Regions from separate parts of the Citrobacter meridianamericanus genome, predicted to be linked through region 3. Evidence: predicted binding sites of a transcription regulator. Region 3 holds the regulator's gene; each other region holds the start of a gene.
What was found. The regulator PhoB, encoded in region 3, activates phosphate uptake and scavenging genes when phosphate is short. The targets are predictions, from matches to a motif close to CTGTCATAAAACTGNCNNAT.
Positions count from the first base shown of each region.

Region 1: NMD08_RS17690 (phosphoethanolamine transferase) is a predicted target of PhoB. The motif match lies at 3,144-3,163, and genes of this name have one in related genera.
Region 2: NMD08_RS24605 (MIP/aquaporin family protein) is a predicted target of PhoB. The motif match lies at 3,472-3,491, and genes of this name have one in related genera.

Region 1 covers NZ_CP101036.1:3,585,043-3,590,352, forward strand. The annotation lists gene ldtB (L,D-transpeptidase) at 14-934, shown strand; gene NMD08_RS17675 (anion transporter) at 996-2,108, opposite strand; gene mntR (manganese-binding transcriptional regulator MntR) at 2,105-2,578, opposite strand; gene mntS (manganase accumulation protein MntS) at 2,765-2,893, shown strand; gene NMD08_RS17690 (phosphoethanolamine transferase) at 3,170-4,756, shown strand; gene ompX (outer membrane protein OmpX) at 4,821-5,310, opposite strand, start outside.
Region 2 covers NZ_CP101036.1:5,066,596-5,071,905, forward strand. The annotation lists gene hslU (HslU--HslV peptidase ATPase subunit) at 1-283, shown strand, start outside; gene menA (1,4-dihydroxy-2-naphthoate polyprenyltransferase) at 351-1,280, shown strand; gene rraA (ribonuclease E activity regulator RraA) at 1,373-1,858, shown strand; gene NMD08_RS24590 (hypothetical protein) at 1,896-2,285, opposite strand; gene NMD08_RS24595 (hypothetical protein) at 2,282-2,950, opposite strand; gene zapB (septal ring assembly protein ZapB) at 3,043-3,288, opposite strand; gene NMD08_RS24605 (MIP/aquaporin family protein) at 3,714-4,559, shown strand; gene glpK (glycerol kinase GlpK) at 4,581-5,310, shown strand, end outside.
Region 3 covers NZ_CP101036.1:4,077,674-4,082,983, forward strand. The annotation lists gene brnQ (branched-chain amino acid transporter carrier protein BrnQ) at 1-1,105, opposite strand, end outside; gene phoR (phosphate regulon sensor histidine kinase PhoR) at 1,511-2,806, opposite strand; gene phoB (phosphate response regulator transcription factor PhoB) at 2,857-3,546, opposite strand; gene sbcD (exonuclease subunit SbcD) at 3,741-4,943, shown strand; gene sbcC (exonuclease subunit SbcC) at 4,940-5,310, shown strand, end outside.

The sequences.
Region 1 (5,310 bases), 490 kb from region 3:
CGCATACATGAACATGAATATGAAATTAACAACGCTTTTCGCGGCGGCACTCGCAATAGTTGGTTTTTGTAACACCGCCTCTGCCGTCACGTACCCGCTGCCTACCGATGGCAGCCGTTTGATTGGCCAAAACCAGGTCATCACGATTCCTGAAGGCAACACCCAACCGCTGGAATATTTTGCGGCAGAGTATCAGATGGGGCTGTCTAACATGCTGGAAGCTAACCCGGGCGTGGATACCTTCCTGCCGAAAGGCGGTACCGTGCTGAACATCCCTCAGCAGTTGATCCTGCCGGATACCGTGCATGAAGGTATTGTGATTAACAGCGCTGAAATGCGTCTGTACTACTACCCGAAAGGCACTAACACCGTCATTGTTCTGCCGATCGGTATCGGTCAGTTGGGCAAAGACACGCCAATCAACTGGACCACCAAAGTAGAACGTAAAAAAGCGGGTCCAACCTGGACGCCTACGGCGAAAATGCATGCGGAATACCGCGCAGCGGGCGAACCGCTGCCAGCCGTTGTTCCGGCAGGTCCGGATAACCCGATGGGTCTGTACGCGCTGTATATCGGTCGCCTGTACGCTATCCACGGCACCAATGCTAACTTCGGCGTCGGCTTACGCGTCAGCCATGGTTGCGTGCGTCTGCGTAACGACGACATCAAGTTCCTGTTTGAAAATGTGCCGGTCGGCACCCGCGTACAGTTTATCGATGAGCCGGTAAAAGCCACTACCGAACCAGACGGCAGCCGTTACATTGAGGTACACAACCCACTGTCTACCACTGAAGCACAGTTCGAAGGCGGGGAAATCGTACCAATTACGCTGAATAAGAGCATTACCAGCATCACCGGTCAGCCTGACGTCGATCAGGCCGTCGTTGAGCAGGCGGTACAGAACCGTTCTGGTATGCCGGTTCGTCTGAACTAAGCACATATCTGATACGAAAAAGGCGGATGAATCATCCGCCTTTTTTATTGTCTCTGCGCCGCTATGACAGCATCAGCAACAAACCATACCCCACCAGCGCCGCCCATATCAGCATCGGCATCGAATACCAATGAAAACGCCACCAGATCCGGCGGTCGTTTGCCATGCGCAAAGCAATAAGATTCGCCAGCGAACCCGGCAACAGCCCAAAGCCGCCCACATTGACCGCCCAGGCCAGCAATAGCGTCGGCGGGACGTAGTTCAGCAGCAAAATTGTACTGGGAACATTACTGATAAACTGCGACAGGCCAATGGCCGTCAACCACAGCCCCGGCGCTGAAAGCGTGCCAATCTGGTGGGTGATCCCCTGCAAGGCCGGGAGTTGCGTCAGCAAGTGCACATCAATAAACATCGCCATAAACACTAACAGCAACGTCCAGTCAACGCTGAGGATCACGCGGCGAGCCAGCACCATGAACCCTGCAGCGACAATTGCCAGCCCCCACAGCTCTTGTTTTAACTCCAACGCCGCCAGGAAGACGATATACAATGCCAGACAGCTCCACACCAGACGCGGTTGCCAGTCAGGCGCGGACGTACCGGTGTGATAATGCAATGCTTTATTCGGGAAACTGAACCAGCACAGCACCACCAGCGTCAGCATCATGGCCCCCGCAAGCGGCGCCATTTGCCAGGTAAATGCGGCAAATGACAAGCCAGAGCGCCCCCACATCAGAATGTTTTGCGGGTTACCTATTGGCGTGAGCAACGATCCGGCGTTAACCGCCAGCGCCTCAAAGATAATCAGGCGATTCACCGGAATAGCGCATAATTTTTTCAGGGTGATCGTCAGCGGAACAACAATAAACAACGCCACATCATTGGTCAGAAACGTCGACAGCAGCGCCGCCGCCAGCACCATAAATATTCCCACCTGGCGTTCTGTGTTGAAGCGGCGGGTCATTTTTCGCCCTAACACATCAAAATAGCCGCTGAGCTCGACCCCTTTGGTCAGTAACATCAGGCCGCTAAGCGTAATAATCGTGTGCCAGTCAATGGCACCTGGCCACAGCCGGGGCGCAAATGGCGTGAACAGGCTCAGTGCAACCCCGACGATGATTAACAGCTGGAAAAAGCGATCGCGCTGCAAGGCGCGTAGTAAAGGGAAACTCATTCAGAGCCTGTTCCTTGCTGTTGCGTAAACCGGCTAAAAGCCTCCAGCGTTTCCTTACTGACGTGATGCTCCATTCCTTCCGCGTCACGACGGGCAATTTCCGGGCTGATGCCTAAAATCAACAGGAAATTCTCTACGATCTGATGACGCTCCCGACTCTCCTGAGCCAGCCGTTCTCCTTCTGCGGTTAAAAACACGCCCCGCCAGGGGATCATTTCAATCAACCCGACGGAAGCCAGGCGCTTAAGCATTTTGGCAACCGTCGGCTGGGAAACCCCAAGCCGCGCGGCCATATCAACCTGGCGCGCCTCCCCCACCTCAATAATGAGATCGGAAATCAGCTCTACGTAGTCATCAATCAGCTCGCGGCGATGCGCCTCCCGAACCTGACGAAACCCTTCAACGTGTTCTTCGACATTCACCAATTGCGTCACTTTTTTTGTTGTTGGCGTACCTGCGCGACGACTCATTCTGCTTCCTCGTTACTGTGACGCGTTAACGGCATCTGATTAGAGAAGGCTCATTGTAAACCAGAGTTGCGTGGGCACAAAAAATTAACGTTTTAGCAATAGCTATATAATATAGCCTGTGCTATATCTGTATATAATAAAGACATCCCTCACGGACTGATGGGATCGTGAAGTCAGGAGGTTTATATGAATGAATTTAAGAGGTGTATACGCGTGTTTAGCCACTCTCCCTTTAAAGTACGGTTAATGCTGATCTCTATGCTGTGCGACATGATTAACAGCAAACCAGAGCAGGATAAACCTTCAGAAAAATAATGCGGCGTTGCGGTACGCCGCTTCTTTTTCCTGCGGTCACCCGAATACAGCGATCGTTTTTGTGCCAATAACCCTTCTTTTTGTCAGTTTTGCCACGTCCCTCGCAAAACAATTTCTTTGTAGTAGTTGACCTTCTCTTGCACACACTCTATCTTTTCGCAGCCCTGCGTATATTGCGGCTCGCGGATGCGGACCCTATCCCTCTTCTCGCTCTCTCAGGCAGGCAATGACCCTTAGCGCCAGGGTAAGCACATGGCGTTTTTGTAACAGTGGCATATGAATTTAACCCTCAAAGATTCAATCATTGCTCGCAGCCGGGCGATTAGTCCGTGGACTGGCCTCTATTTCTTACAGTCTCTGCTGATCAATCTTGCGCTGGGCTATCCGCTTAGCCTGCTCTATAGCGTTGCTTTCACCTGTATATTAATGCTGATGTGGCGCAGTGCGCCGCGCGCGCAGAAAGCGCTGATTGGCATTTGCTCGCTGATTGCGGCAATGTATTTTCCGTTCGGCCAGGCATACGGTTCGCCGAACTTCAACACGCTACTGGCCCTACACTCTACCAATATGGAAGAGTCCACCGAAATTCTGACCATCTTCCCGTGGTACAGCTATCTGGTTGGCATGTTTATTTTCGCCCTTGGTGTTATCGCCGTACGTCGTAAAAAAGATGAACAAAAGCGCGGCTGGAATAAGTTCGACAGCGTTTGTTTGTTATTCAGCATTGTCGCGTTCTTTGTTAACCCGGTGCAAAACCTGGCCTGGGGTGGCGTGTTCAAGCTGAAAGATACCGGCTATCCGGTTTTCCGATTTGCCAAGGACGTGATCGTCAATAACAACGAAGTGCTCGACGAGCAGGAGCGTATGGCGAAGCTGTCGAGCGTCAAAGACAGCTGGACGGTAACCGCCGTGAAGCCGAAGTATCACACCTACGTGGTGGTGATCGGCGAAAGCGCCCGCCGCGATGCGTTAGGCGCGTTTGGCGGCCACTGGGATAACACCCCGTTTGCCAGCTCGGTTAACGGCTATATCTTCGCGGATTACATTGCCGCCAGTGGTTCTACGCAAAAATCACTCGGCTTAACCCTGAATCGGGTAGTTGATAATAAGCCCCAGTTCCAGGACAACTTTGTTACTCTGGCCAACCGCGCAGGATTCCAGACGTGGTGGTTTTCCAATCAGGGACAGATTGGTGAATACGATACGGCTATTGCCAGTATTGCGAAGCGAGCAGATGAAGTTCAGTTCCTCAAAAACGGTGATTTCGAAGCAGACAAAAACACCCGCGACGAAGCGCTGTTGAAGATGACCGCCCAGGTGCTGGCAACCGAGCGCACGCAGCCGCAGCTGATCGTACTGCATTTAATGGGCTCGCATCCGCAGGCCTGCGACCGTACGCAAGGAAAATACGAAACTTTTGTCCAGTCAAAAGAGACCTCCTGTTACCTGTACACCATGACGCAGACGGATGACCTGCTGCGCCAGCTTTACGAACAGTTACGTAACAGCGGCAATAGCTTCTCGATGGTCTATTTCTCCGATCATGGCCTCGCCTTTAAAGAGCGTGGAAAAGAGGTGCAGTACCTGGCGCATGACGATCAGTTCCAGCAGAATTTCCAGGTGCCTTTCATGGTGCTGTCGAGCGATGATAAAGCGCATCAGGTGATTAAAGCCCGTCGCTCAGCGAATGATTTCTTGAGCTTTTTCTCGCAGTGGACGGGGATCAGCGCAAAAGAAATTACCAACAGCTACCGCTTTATCTCAGAGAAAAAGGCCGGTCCGGTGTATATCACCAACTTTAAGCTGCAGAAGGTGGATTACAACCACCTTGGTACCGACATCTTCGAGACCAAATCTCGCTAACAGCTCAAATTGCAGGCAAAAAAAATCCGCCCCGAGAGGCGGATTTTTTATATCACCGAAGTGATTAGAAGCGGTAACCCACGCCAGCGATCCAGGTGCCAACGTCAACGCTACGAATACGGCTCTGCTCGTAGGAGAAGTCCAGAGCAACGTTTTCGATCGGGTTGAACTGCAGACCAGCACCGTAGGAGAAACCGTAGTCACTGGTGGTGTGGTTGTCAGCCGGGGATGCTGCGTTCTGGAATTTACCGTAACCAACACCCACTACGCCGTAAATGCTCGCCCAGTCGTTCAGACGGTAAGCCGGGCCAGCAGTGATGCCGTAGTACTGGGTTTTGTTGTAGTCGCCAGAAGCATCGGTACGATCTTTTTCAGTGTAAGTGAAGGAACCGATAACACCCAGCGGGTTGTTGTCCTGCTCGTAACGATACTTCAGGTTAAAACCGTTCATTTTGTTCGCTGCGCCCTGAGCATCGCTCTGAGCGTAACCACCGGTAACGGTAGAAGTAGCAGCTACAGCAGTACCTGCGGAGAAAGCCAGAACAGCGGCCAGT
Region 2 (5,310 bases), 990 kb from region 3:
CATCACTGTGCAGTACAAAGCGCTGATGGCGACCGAAGGTGTGGACATTAACTTCACCGAGTCGGGCATTAAACGCATTGCCGAAGCGGCCTGGCAGGTCAACGAAACCACCGAAAACATCGGTGCGCGTCGTCTGCATACCGTTCTTGAGCGTCTGATGGAAGATATTTCCTATGATGCGAGCGATTTGAACGGCCAAAGCATCACAATTGATGCCGAATATGTGAGCAAACATCTGGATGCGCTGGTCGCAGATGAAGATCTGAGCCGTTTTATCCTATAATCGCGTTCAATGCATTTTCATCACTGTTGATGGGGCTGATAAAGCCCCATTTTTATTGGCGCTAAATATGACTGAACAACAACAAATTAGCCGCTCACAAGCCTGGCTGGAAAGTTTACGACCTAAGACCTTACCGCTCGCCTTCGCGGCGATCATCGTCGGTACGGCATTAGCATGGTGGCAAGGGTTCTTTGATCCACTGGTCGCTCTGCTGGCACTGATTACCGCGGGACTGCTGCAAATCCTGTCGAATCTCGCGAACGACTATGGCGATGCCGTCAAAGGCAGCGACAAGCCCGACCGCATAGGACCGCTGCGCGGTATGCAAAAAGGGGTTATCACCCAACAGCAGATGAAGCGGGCGCTGATCGTCACCGTGGTGCTGATCTGCTTGTCCGGTCTGGCCCTGGTTGCTGTGGCTTGTCACACGCTGGCAGATTTTGTCGGCTTCCTGGTGCTCGGCGGCCTGTCGATCATCGCCGCAATCACTTACACCGTGGGCAATCGCCCTTACGGATATATCGGTCTGGGCGATATTTCCGTGCTGGTGTTCTTCGGCTGGCTGAGCGTTATGGGAAGCTGGTATCTGCAGGCGCATACGCTGATTCCGGCGCTCATTCTGCCTGCCACCGCCTGCGGCCTGCTGGCAACTGCCGTGCTCAACGTCAACAATCTGCGCGATATCAACAGCGACAGAGAGAACGGCAAGAACACGCTGGTGGTGCGTTTAGGCGCCGTCAATGCCCGCCGCTACCACGCCTGTCTGCTGATGGGCACGCTGGTCTGTCTGGCGCTGTTTAACCTGTTCTCACTGCAAAGCCTGTGGGGATGGCTGTTTGTTCTCGCCGCTCCGTTGCTGATTAAACAGGCGCGATACGTGATGCGTGAGATGAACCCTGAGGCAATGCGCCCGATGCTGGAACGCACCGTAAAAGCGGCACTGTTAACTAACCTGCTGTTTGTCGTTGGAATTTTCTTGAGTCAGTGGTCTCTTTAACTGACAAATATCAATTAACAATTGATGATTTTGCCAACAGTACACATAGCGCGATATACTAAAAATTCTCGCAGCAACTGAACGTTGAGCCTATGAAATACGATACATCCGAGCTTTGTGACATCTATCAGGAAGATGTCAACGTCGTGGAACCACTGTTCTCTAACTTTGGAGGGCGGTCGTCGTTTGGCGGACAAATCATCACGGTAAAATGTTTCGAGGACAACGGGTTGCTGTACGATCTGCTCGAACAAAACGGCCGTGGTCGCATTCTGCTGGTCGATGGCGGCGGTTCTGTCCGTCGTGCGCTGGTCGATGCCGAACTGGCTCGACTGGCCGTACAGAATGAATGGGAAGGTCTGGTCATCTACGGCTCAGTCCGTCAGGTAGACGATCTGGAAGAACTGGATATCGGCATTCAGGCGATTGCCGCAATTCCGGTCGGTGCCGCAGGGGAAGGTATTGGAGAAAGCGATGTACGCGTCAACTTTGGCGGTGTAACGTTCTTCTCCGGCGATCACCTGTACGCTGACAACACCGGGATAATCCTCTCCGAAGACCCGCTTGATATCGAGTAAGTAAAAAAGGCCATCAGCAAATTTGATGGCCTTTTTTTCATTCATTTGATTCGTAATGAATGACTTTAATATCATACTTTTCATTTTTTTCTTCGGCAACGACGCTCATCATCTCACGACTGGCAGGATAAGTTTCGATATAAGCATTTAATTTATCCTCAGCTATCTGAAGGTCACTCTTTTGTATTCCGGTAAAAATTATTTCACTGAGTTGAAGATGGCTACCTTCATCTGAATAGCTTACAAAAAACCAGTCGCTGGATACCCTTGGAACCTGTTTAAGAGGTGTCGGTGTTAGCAGATGATAGAATAATAAATTCTGCTGTGTATAGATTTTTTCTGTAAAGATGCTCAACATGAAACAGCAATAAAGTAGCGAAATTAAAATCATAAATACAATAATAAAACCTGATTTCCTGAACTTCATATGCGGAGTTCCCGAACATAATTTGGATTCGCAACAGGTTTTATTATATCCATAAATAAAGGTAATTCCCCTGAGTAGGGTTCATGTTTCTTATCCTTATCTATTGGGTCAGGAAATAGTAACGGAATAACGCTTTTGTTTTTATACTCACCAACAGGACCATAGAAGTCCCAGATACGATAAGCCTTTTCTTTCGAACAGATCCGAAGACGAGAGGTGTAATCTGCATAATTTACAGCTTGGTAAAAACCAAATAAGTTCGATACCAAATCTTCAGCACTATAGCCACTATCCGTTAAATATACGTAAGGCCAAAAATCCTGCAAGGATTCGAAGCGATGTGACGTACCTAAGAATATCGATAAAGCAATACCTTGTAAGGTTCGTTCCGGTAATCCTCGTCGCACCATAAATCTACGATATATACCAGTATTAATATTTAGGCCATGAATGTTTTTGGACATACTTTGATGATAATTTACTTCATAAAATTCGCTATCACCACCACGAGCGCTTATCATTTCAAACCATAATCTTTCAGCCCCTGCTGGATTAGCATGGCCTAAATCAATCCATCCTAGATTCTCTGTATAGATAAGGCCATATTTAATATCACTGGTGATAAATCGATCCGAATTATCAATAATATCGTTTCTTTTTGTCATATCGTATTCTTTGAAATTTAAAAGTTACGATATCCTAATATCTACATAGTAAAAAGGCATCCATTATGGATGCCTTTTTAAAGAAATCAGAATTAGACTTCTTCCATACGACCCAGGAGGGCATGCAGACGATCCTGCCAGCCATTCTGCTGTTCTTTCAGGTTGTTGTTCTCACGCTCCAGCTCTTCACGCTGCTGCTGTGCAGTCTGAACTTCCTGCGACAGTGAGTTGTTTTTTTCTTTCAGCTCTTCGATTTCCATCTGTAACAGCGTGATGGTATCAATCGCCTGCTGTACTTTTGCTTCCAGTTTCTCAAACACTTCTAATGACATCGTCATACCTCTCCTGAATTGCAAGGCGTTGATGGATAAAAATCCTCGTCCCGATAACCGGCGACGCCTTAATAAAAACGAGCGCACTCTACTTAGCTCCGATTGTATGAAGCCGCGCCATCGCTGTCCAGCGGCATCCCGCGCAGATTGCGGTTTGCAACACTTTTCGTCTTTCTCCTGGTGACATTACTGTCATAACTCTTAAGTGTTAACGAATTGATCATTGAAATGATTCAGCTCACACTATTTTTGTATAACAAATACCGCCAGATGGCGCGATAACGCTCATTTTGTTGATGCAGTACACACATTTTAATTTCGATATTTCTCGTTTTTGAGCGTTAACGATAAATTAACAGTGTGCCTACCGGCTCCGGGGATGTCAGTGACCTTCTCGCACATAAACATTAATCTCTCTTCAGGATCCGATTATGAGTCAAACCTCAACCTTAAAAGGCCAGTGCATTGCTGAATTCCTCGGTACCGGGTTGTTGATTTTCTTCGGTGTGGGCTGTGTCGCTGCACTCAAAGTGGCCGGGGCTACTTTTGGTCAGTGGGAAATCAGTGTCATCTGGGGCCTGGGGGTAGCGATGGCTATCTATCTGACCGCAGGCGTTTCTGGTGCACACCTGAATCCCGCGGTAACCATCGCACTCTGGCTGTTCGCCTGTTTTGATAAACGCAAAGTTATCCCTTTTATTATTTCGCAAATTGCCGGCGCCTTTTGCGCAGCGGCACTGGTTTACGGGCTTTATTACAATCTATTCCTCGATTTCGAACAAACTAACCATATCGTGCGCGGCAGTACCGAGAGCCTGGGTCTGGCAGGTACTTTCTCCACCTATCCGAACCCGCATATCAATTTTGTGCAGGCCTTCGCGGTTGAAATGGTCATTACCGCTATTCTAATGGGGCTGATTCTGGCTCTGACCGACGATGGTAACGGTGTACCTCGTGGTCCGCTGGCACCACTGCTGATCGGCTTGTTGATTGCCGTTATTGGTGCTTCCATGGGTCCGCTGACAGGTTTTGCGATGAACCCGGCACGTGACTTCGGACCGAAACTCTTCGCCTGGATGGCCGGATGGGGTGAGATTGCCTTCACGGGTGGTCGTGATATCCCTTACTTCCTGGTACCGGTGTTTGGCCCAATTACCGGCGCGATTTTGGGCGCATGGGCATATCGCAAACTGATTGGTCGCCATTTACCGTGCGATGTCTGCGTGATTGAAGAAAAAGACGCGGCGGCCAACACTCAACAAAAAGCTTCGCTGTAATGTGACTACGGGACAAAAATTATGACTGAAAAAAAATATATCGTTGCGCTCGACCAGGGCACCACCAGCTCCCGCGCGGTCGTAATGGACCACGATGCGAATATCGTTGCCGTTTCACAGCGCGAATTCGAGCAAATCTACCCGAAAGCAGGTTGGGTAGAACACGACCCAATGGAAATTTGGGCAACCCAAAGCTCTACGCTGGTTGAAGTTCTGGCGAAAGCCGATATCAGTTCCGATGAAATTGCAGCAATCGGTATTACTAACCAGCGTGAAACCACCATCGTCTGGGAGCGTGAAACCGGTAAACCAATCTATAACGCCATTGTGTGGCAGTGTCGTCGCACCGCGGATATCTGCGAAAAGCTCAAGCGCGATGGCATGGAAGAGTATATCCGTAACAACACCGGCCTGGTGATTGACCCGTACTTCTCCGGTACCAAGGTGAAGTGGATCCTCGACCACGTTGAAGGCTCACGTGAGCGCGCTCGTCGCGGCGAACTGCTGTTTGGTACCGTGGACACCTGGCTTATCTGGAAAATGACGCAGGGACGCGTACACGTCACGGATTACACCAACGCTTCACGTACCATGCTGTTTAACATCCATACCCTGGACTGGGATGACACGATGCTGGATGCGCTGGATATTCCGCGCGCCATGCTGCCAGAAGTGCGTCGTTCTTCTGAAGTGTACGGCCAGACCAACATTGGTGGTAAAGGCGGCATTCGTATTCCTATCTCCGGTATTG
Region 3 (5,310 bases):
GGGAAGAATTATGCCACCAGGAGCGGGTAAAACTTAATACAACCAGTGCGATACATGGCGGATAGATGGCCGTCAGCACTGGAATAGAGATCTGAATCAGATGGCTCAGTCCCAGGTTAGACACCACCATCGAGAAGCCGCCGAGGATGAATACCAGCGTACGATAAGACAGTGGAACATACTGGGCAAAGAACTCTGCGCATGCGCAGGTCAGGCCAACCGCGGTGACCAGACAGGCGATAAAAATCAGCGCCGCCAGCAGGAAACTCCCTGCACCACCGAAGGTATGCTGAACATACGCATGCAGAATTGCCGCGCCGTTAGCAGACTGATCGACCAGAATCGCGCTATCTGAACCCAGACGGAACAGCGCGAGATACAACAGCGTTAAGCCCACGCCCGCCATCAAACCCGCCCAAACGGTGTAACGGGTCAGCAGACGCGCTTCTGTAACGCCACGCGAGCGAGCGGCGTTAACGATAACAATACCAAAGACCATCGCGCCCAGCGTATCCATGGTCAGATACCCGTTCACGAAGCCATTAGAAAACGCCGCAGTTTGATAGGCTTCCATCGCATTGCTGATCGGACCTGCTGGCCAGACGATTGCGGCGACAGACAGAACCACCAGCGCCAGAATTTTCAGCGGAGCCAGGAAATTACCCACCGTATCCAGCAGTTTGCCGGGATACAGCGAAACCAGAATCACAATCGCGAAGTAGACCACGCTGTAGATAAGCAGTGGCAGTGCGGAGTCACCGGTCAGCGGTGCAATCCCGACTTCGAAAGAGACCGTCGCGGTACGCGGGGTAGCAAATAACGGCCCAACAGCCAGATAGCAAACGGTCGCCAGCAGCAGTCCAGCGACTTTACCAATAGGCGTGCTCAGTCGGTCCACACCGCCACCGACTTTCGCCAGTGCGACAACGGTAAGCACCGGCAGACCCACGGCGGTAATCAAAAAGCCAAAAGCCGCAGTCCAGACGTGTTCACCTGCCTGCAAACCAACCATTGGGGGGAAGATAATGTTACCTGCACCAACGAACAGTGCAAATGTCATAAATCCCAAAGCGATAATATCGCGCGATTTTAACTGATGGGTCATAAAGTCTTACTGCCTGTGGATGTGGTGTTGAAAATAGTAAATTTTTGCCTTTCCCTGGGGGACAATACAGCGGCATTTTTGCTCAATTCCAGCGGGAAACACTCCCGACCTGGCGCGGCGAAGAATAGTTTTTCGATTTACCGCGTAAATGCAGTCGGTATGACAGCACCTGGAGCGCAATTTAAACGCTTATAACGTTTTAAAGCAAGGTGGGATCCAAAAACCAGAACAATATAGCGATATGAAAAATAGGGTTAGCACAAAACACCATTTCATGGAAAAAGGTATGGGTAATAGTTCGAACAAAAAACAACCAAACGTCGTAAAATTCAGGATACTTATATTGACCATATAGAAAAAGCCAGCTTACGCTGGCTTTTGGAAAGATTATCTTACGAATACGCCTTAACCGTTATTTTTGGCAATTAAACGTTCCGGGATCACGAAACTAAATCGCGTCCCTTTGCCGGGTTCGCTATCGATATTCAAACGGCTGTCGTGATGATGCAAGGCATGCTTCACGATGGCCAGCCCGAGTCCGCTCCCGCCCGTTTGCCGCGATCGCGCCTTGTCTACGCGATAAAAACGCTCGGTCAGGCGTGGAATATGCTCGGCGGCAATGCCTGGACCGTTGTCTTCCACACAAAATTCCGCCCCCGAAGGCACATGCTGCCAGCGTACGGTAATGTGCGTTCCCGCAGGCGTATGGTTCACCGCGTTATAGACGAGATTCGAGATAGCGCTACGCAACTGCTCCTCGTTACCCCGCACATTCAGGCTGTTATCAACATCAAAAGTAAACGTATGTTTGTGCTGGCTCAGCGTTTGCGCTTCGTGCTCAACCACGCGCAGCATCATGGGCACATCGACCTTCTCATTCAATTGCAGCGCTGGCGCAGCCTCAATTTTTGACAGCGTTAGCAGTTGCTTCACTAACCCTTCCATCCGGTACGTTTGTTCACGCATGGTATGCAGCGCTTTTTCGCGCGTTGTCCCTTCTAACGGATGCTCCTGCATCATTTCCAGATAGCCTTGCAGCACCGTCAGCGGGGTACGCAGTTCATGGCTGGCATTGGCGAAAAAGTTACGTCGTGAACCTTCCAGTTGATGCATCTGGGTAACGTCGCGCGCCACCATCAGCAATTGCTTATCGGTATAGGGCATTACGCGAATTTCCAGATGCCGTCCGGTATTGAGCACCAGATTGATGGGCCGGCTAAAATCGCGCGTTTTCAAATATTGTGTGAATTCCGGGTAGCGCAGCAGGTTAAGAATATTTTGCCCGCTATCGTCCGGCCAGCGCAGTCCAAGAACCTGCTGAGCCAGTCCGTTACACCAGAAAATACCGCCTTCTTCGGTGGTTAGCACCACTGCGTCGGGTAGCGATTCCGCCCCGCTGCGAAAGCGCTTAATCAGATTACCCAGTTCACGACGACGTTTTTTGTTGCGCAACTGCATTTGATGCAGCCCATGCAGCAGCGGTTCCCAACTGCCGCGCCCCGGCGGGGGCGTCATACTTCTGTCGACCCATAGCCACCAGGACAAACGTAATAAATTCCAGAAATGCCAGATAAGCAGGCCCGTTACCGACGCCAGTAAAAACCAGGGCAGGTAACCAAAAAAAGCACTAAGGATAAATGCCGGTATGCAGCACAGGATCAGCTCCAGTACCAACCTTTTCCATGACAATCGTTCTAGCAAACGCCTTACTCCCTAAACGGCCTAATCCTTCAGGCCCTGATTCTTGTCAGTCAGAAGCGGGTCGAAAAACGATATCCCGTTCCGCGAACCGTCTGCACCATACGATCGTGTCCGCTGTGCTCCAGCGCCTTACGTAAGCGGCGGATATGCACATCGACAGTCCGGTCTTCCACGTATACATTGGTTCCCCAGACATGATTGAGGAGTTGCTCGCGGCTGTAGACACGCTCTGGGTGAGTCATAAAGAAGTGCAACAGCTTGAATTCGGTCGGCCCCATATCCAGCGGATCATCACCAGTCATCACGCGATGCGAGGTGGGATCAAGGCTTAGCCCCTGCATCTCAATAACCTCTTCCACTGCCATCGGCGAAATACGACGCAAAACAGCTTTAATACGCGCCACCAGCTCCTTAGGAGAAAACGGTTTGGTAATATAGTCATCCGCGCCGGTTTCCAGACCACGAACGCGGTCTTCCTCTTCTCCCCTCGCCGTCAGCATCATCACCGGGATGTCCCGCGTCATCGCTTCACGCTTGAGATGTTTAATAAACTGTAGACCCGAGCCACCGGGAAGCATCCAGTCAAGCAGGACGAGGTCCGGCCAGGGTTCATTGAGTTGGTTCACAGCACTGTCATAGTCTTCGGCTTCTACGGGTTGAAAACCGTTTTGCTCGAGCACGAAGCAGACCATTTCACGAATTGGAGCTTCATCTTCTACGACCAGAATACGTCTCGCCATGATTTGCCCTGTTATTAGTTGCTTGTCATCATCAGTATCAATACGGCGTCATTATGCGTCAGATTTATGACAGATTTATGAAAAGATCATCCAGGTTTAACGCAGGCCATTGAATTATGACAGCCCGGAGACAAGATATTCTCTCCCATGCAGGGTTATAATCCCCGCCATTGTTTTATCGTCATGGAACTCTTATGCGCATCCTTCACACGTCTGACTGGCATCTGGGCCAAAATTTCTACAGCAAGAGCCGCGCCGCTGAACATCAGGCCTTTCTCGACTGGCTGCTGGAAACGGCACAATCCCATCAGGTGGATGCCATTATTGTGGCAGGCGATATTTTTGATACCGGCTCACCGCCAAGCTATGCCCGTGAGCTGTATAACCGTTTTGTCGTTAATCTGCAGCAAACCGGCTGTCATCTGGTGGTACTGGCAGGCAACCACGACTCCGTCGCCACACTCAATGAGTCCCGCGATATTCTGGCGTTTCTCAACACCACAGTCGTTGCCAGCGCCGGTCATGCGCCGCAGGTTCTACTGCAACGTGACGGCACGCCGGGGGCGATCCTGTGCCCGGTTCCTTTCTTACGTCCGCGCGACATCATAACCAGCCAGGCGGGGCTGACCGGACAAGAGAAACAGCAGCATTTGCTGTCAGCCATCACCGACTATTACCAGCAGCAGTATCAGGACGCCTGCACGCTACGTGGTGACCAGAATCTGCCCATCATTGCGACCGGGCATTTGACCACTGTCGGCGCCAGTAAAAGTGACGCCGTCCGTGAGATTTATATCGGTACGCTGGACGCCTTCCCGGCGCAAAACTTCCCTCCGGCGGACTACATCGCGCTGGGCCATATTCACCGGGCGCAGGTTATTGGTGGCACAGAGCATATTCGCTACTGCGGCTCGCCGATTGCGCTCAGTTTTGACGAGTGCGGCAAAAACAAATGCGTGCATCTGGTGAGCTTTGATGCCGGGAAACTCAGCGCCGTTGAAAATATCACCGTACCGATCACGCAGCAACTTGCGGTACTGAAAGGCGATCTAGCCGCCATAACCGCCCAGCTTGAACAGTGGCGCAACGTACAGCAAGAGCCGCCGGTGTGGCTGGATATTGAAATTACCACCGATGACTATCTGCATGATATGCAGCGTAAAATCCAGGCCTTGACCGAAGATTTACCGGTAGAGGTGTTACTGGTGCGCCGCAGTCGGGAACAGCGCGAACGTATTATGGCCAATGAACGTCGTGAAACATTAAGCGAGCTGAGCGTGGCGGAGGTTTTTGACCGCCGCCTGGCGCTGGAAGAACTCGAAGAACCGCAGCGCGAGCGGCTTAATCAGCTGTTTAGCGCAACCGTACAGACGCTTGCGGGGGAGGCTGAAGCATGAAAATACTCAGCCTGCGCCTGAAAAATCTCAACTCCCTGAAGGGAGAATGGAAAGTCGATTTTACGGCAGAACCTTTTGCCAGCAACGGGCTGTTCGCCATCACCGGGCCCACGGGTGCGGGAAAAACCACCCTGCTGGACGCAATTTGCCTTGCGCTGTACCACGAAACGCCGCGCCTGAATACCGTGTCACAGTCGCAAAACGACCTGATGACCCGCGACACCGCAGAGTGTCTGGCCGAGGTGGAATTTGAGGTGCGAGGCGAAGCCTACCGCGCATTCTGGAGCCAGAACCGGGCGCGTAATCAGCCAGAGGGCAATCTGCAGGTTCCGCGCGTAGAGCTGGCCCGCTGCGCCGACGGAAAAAT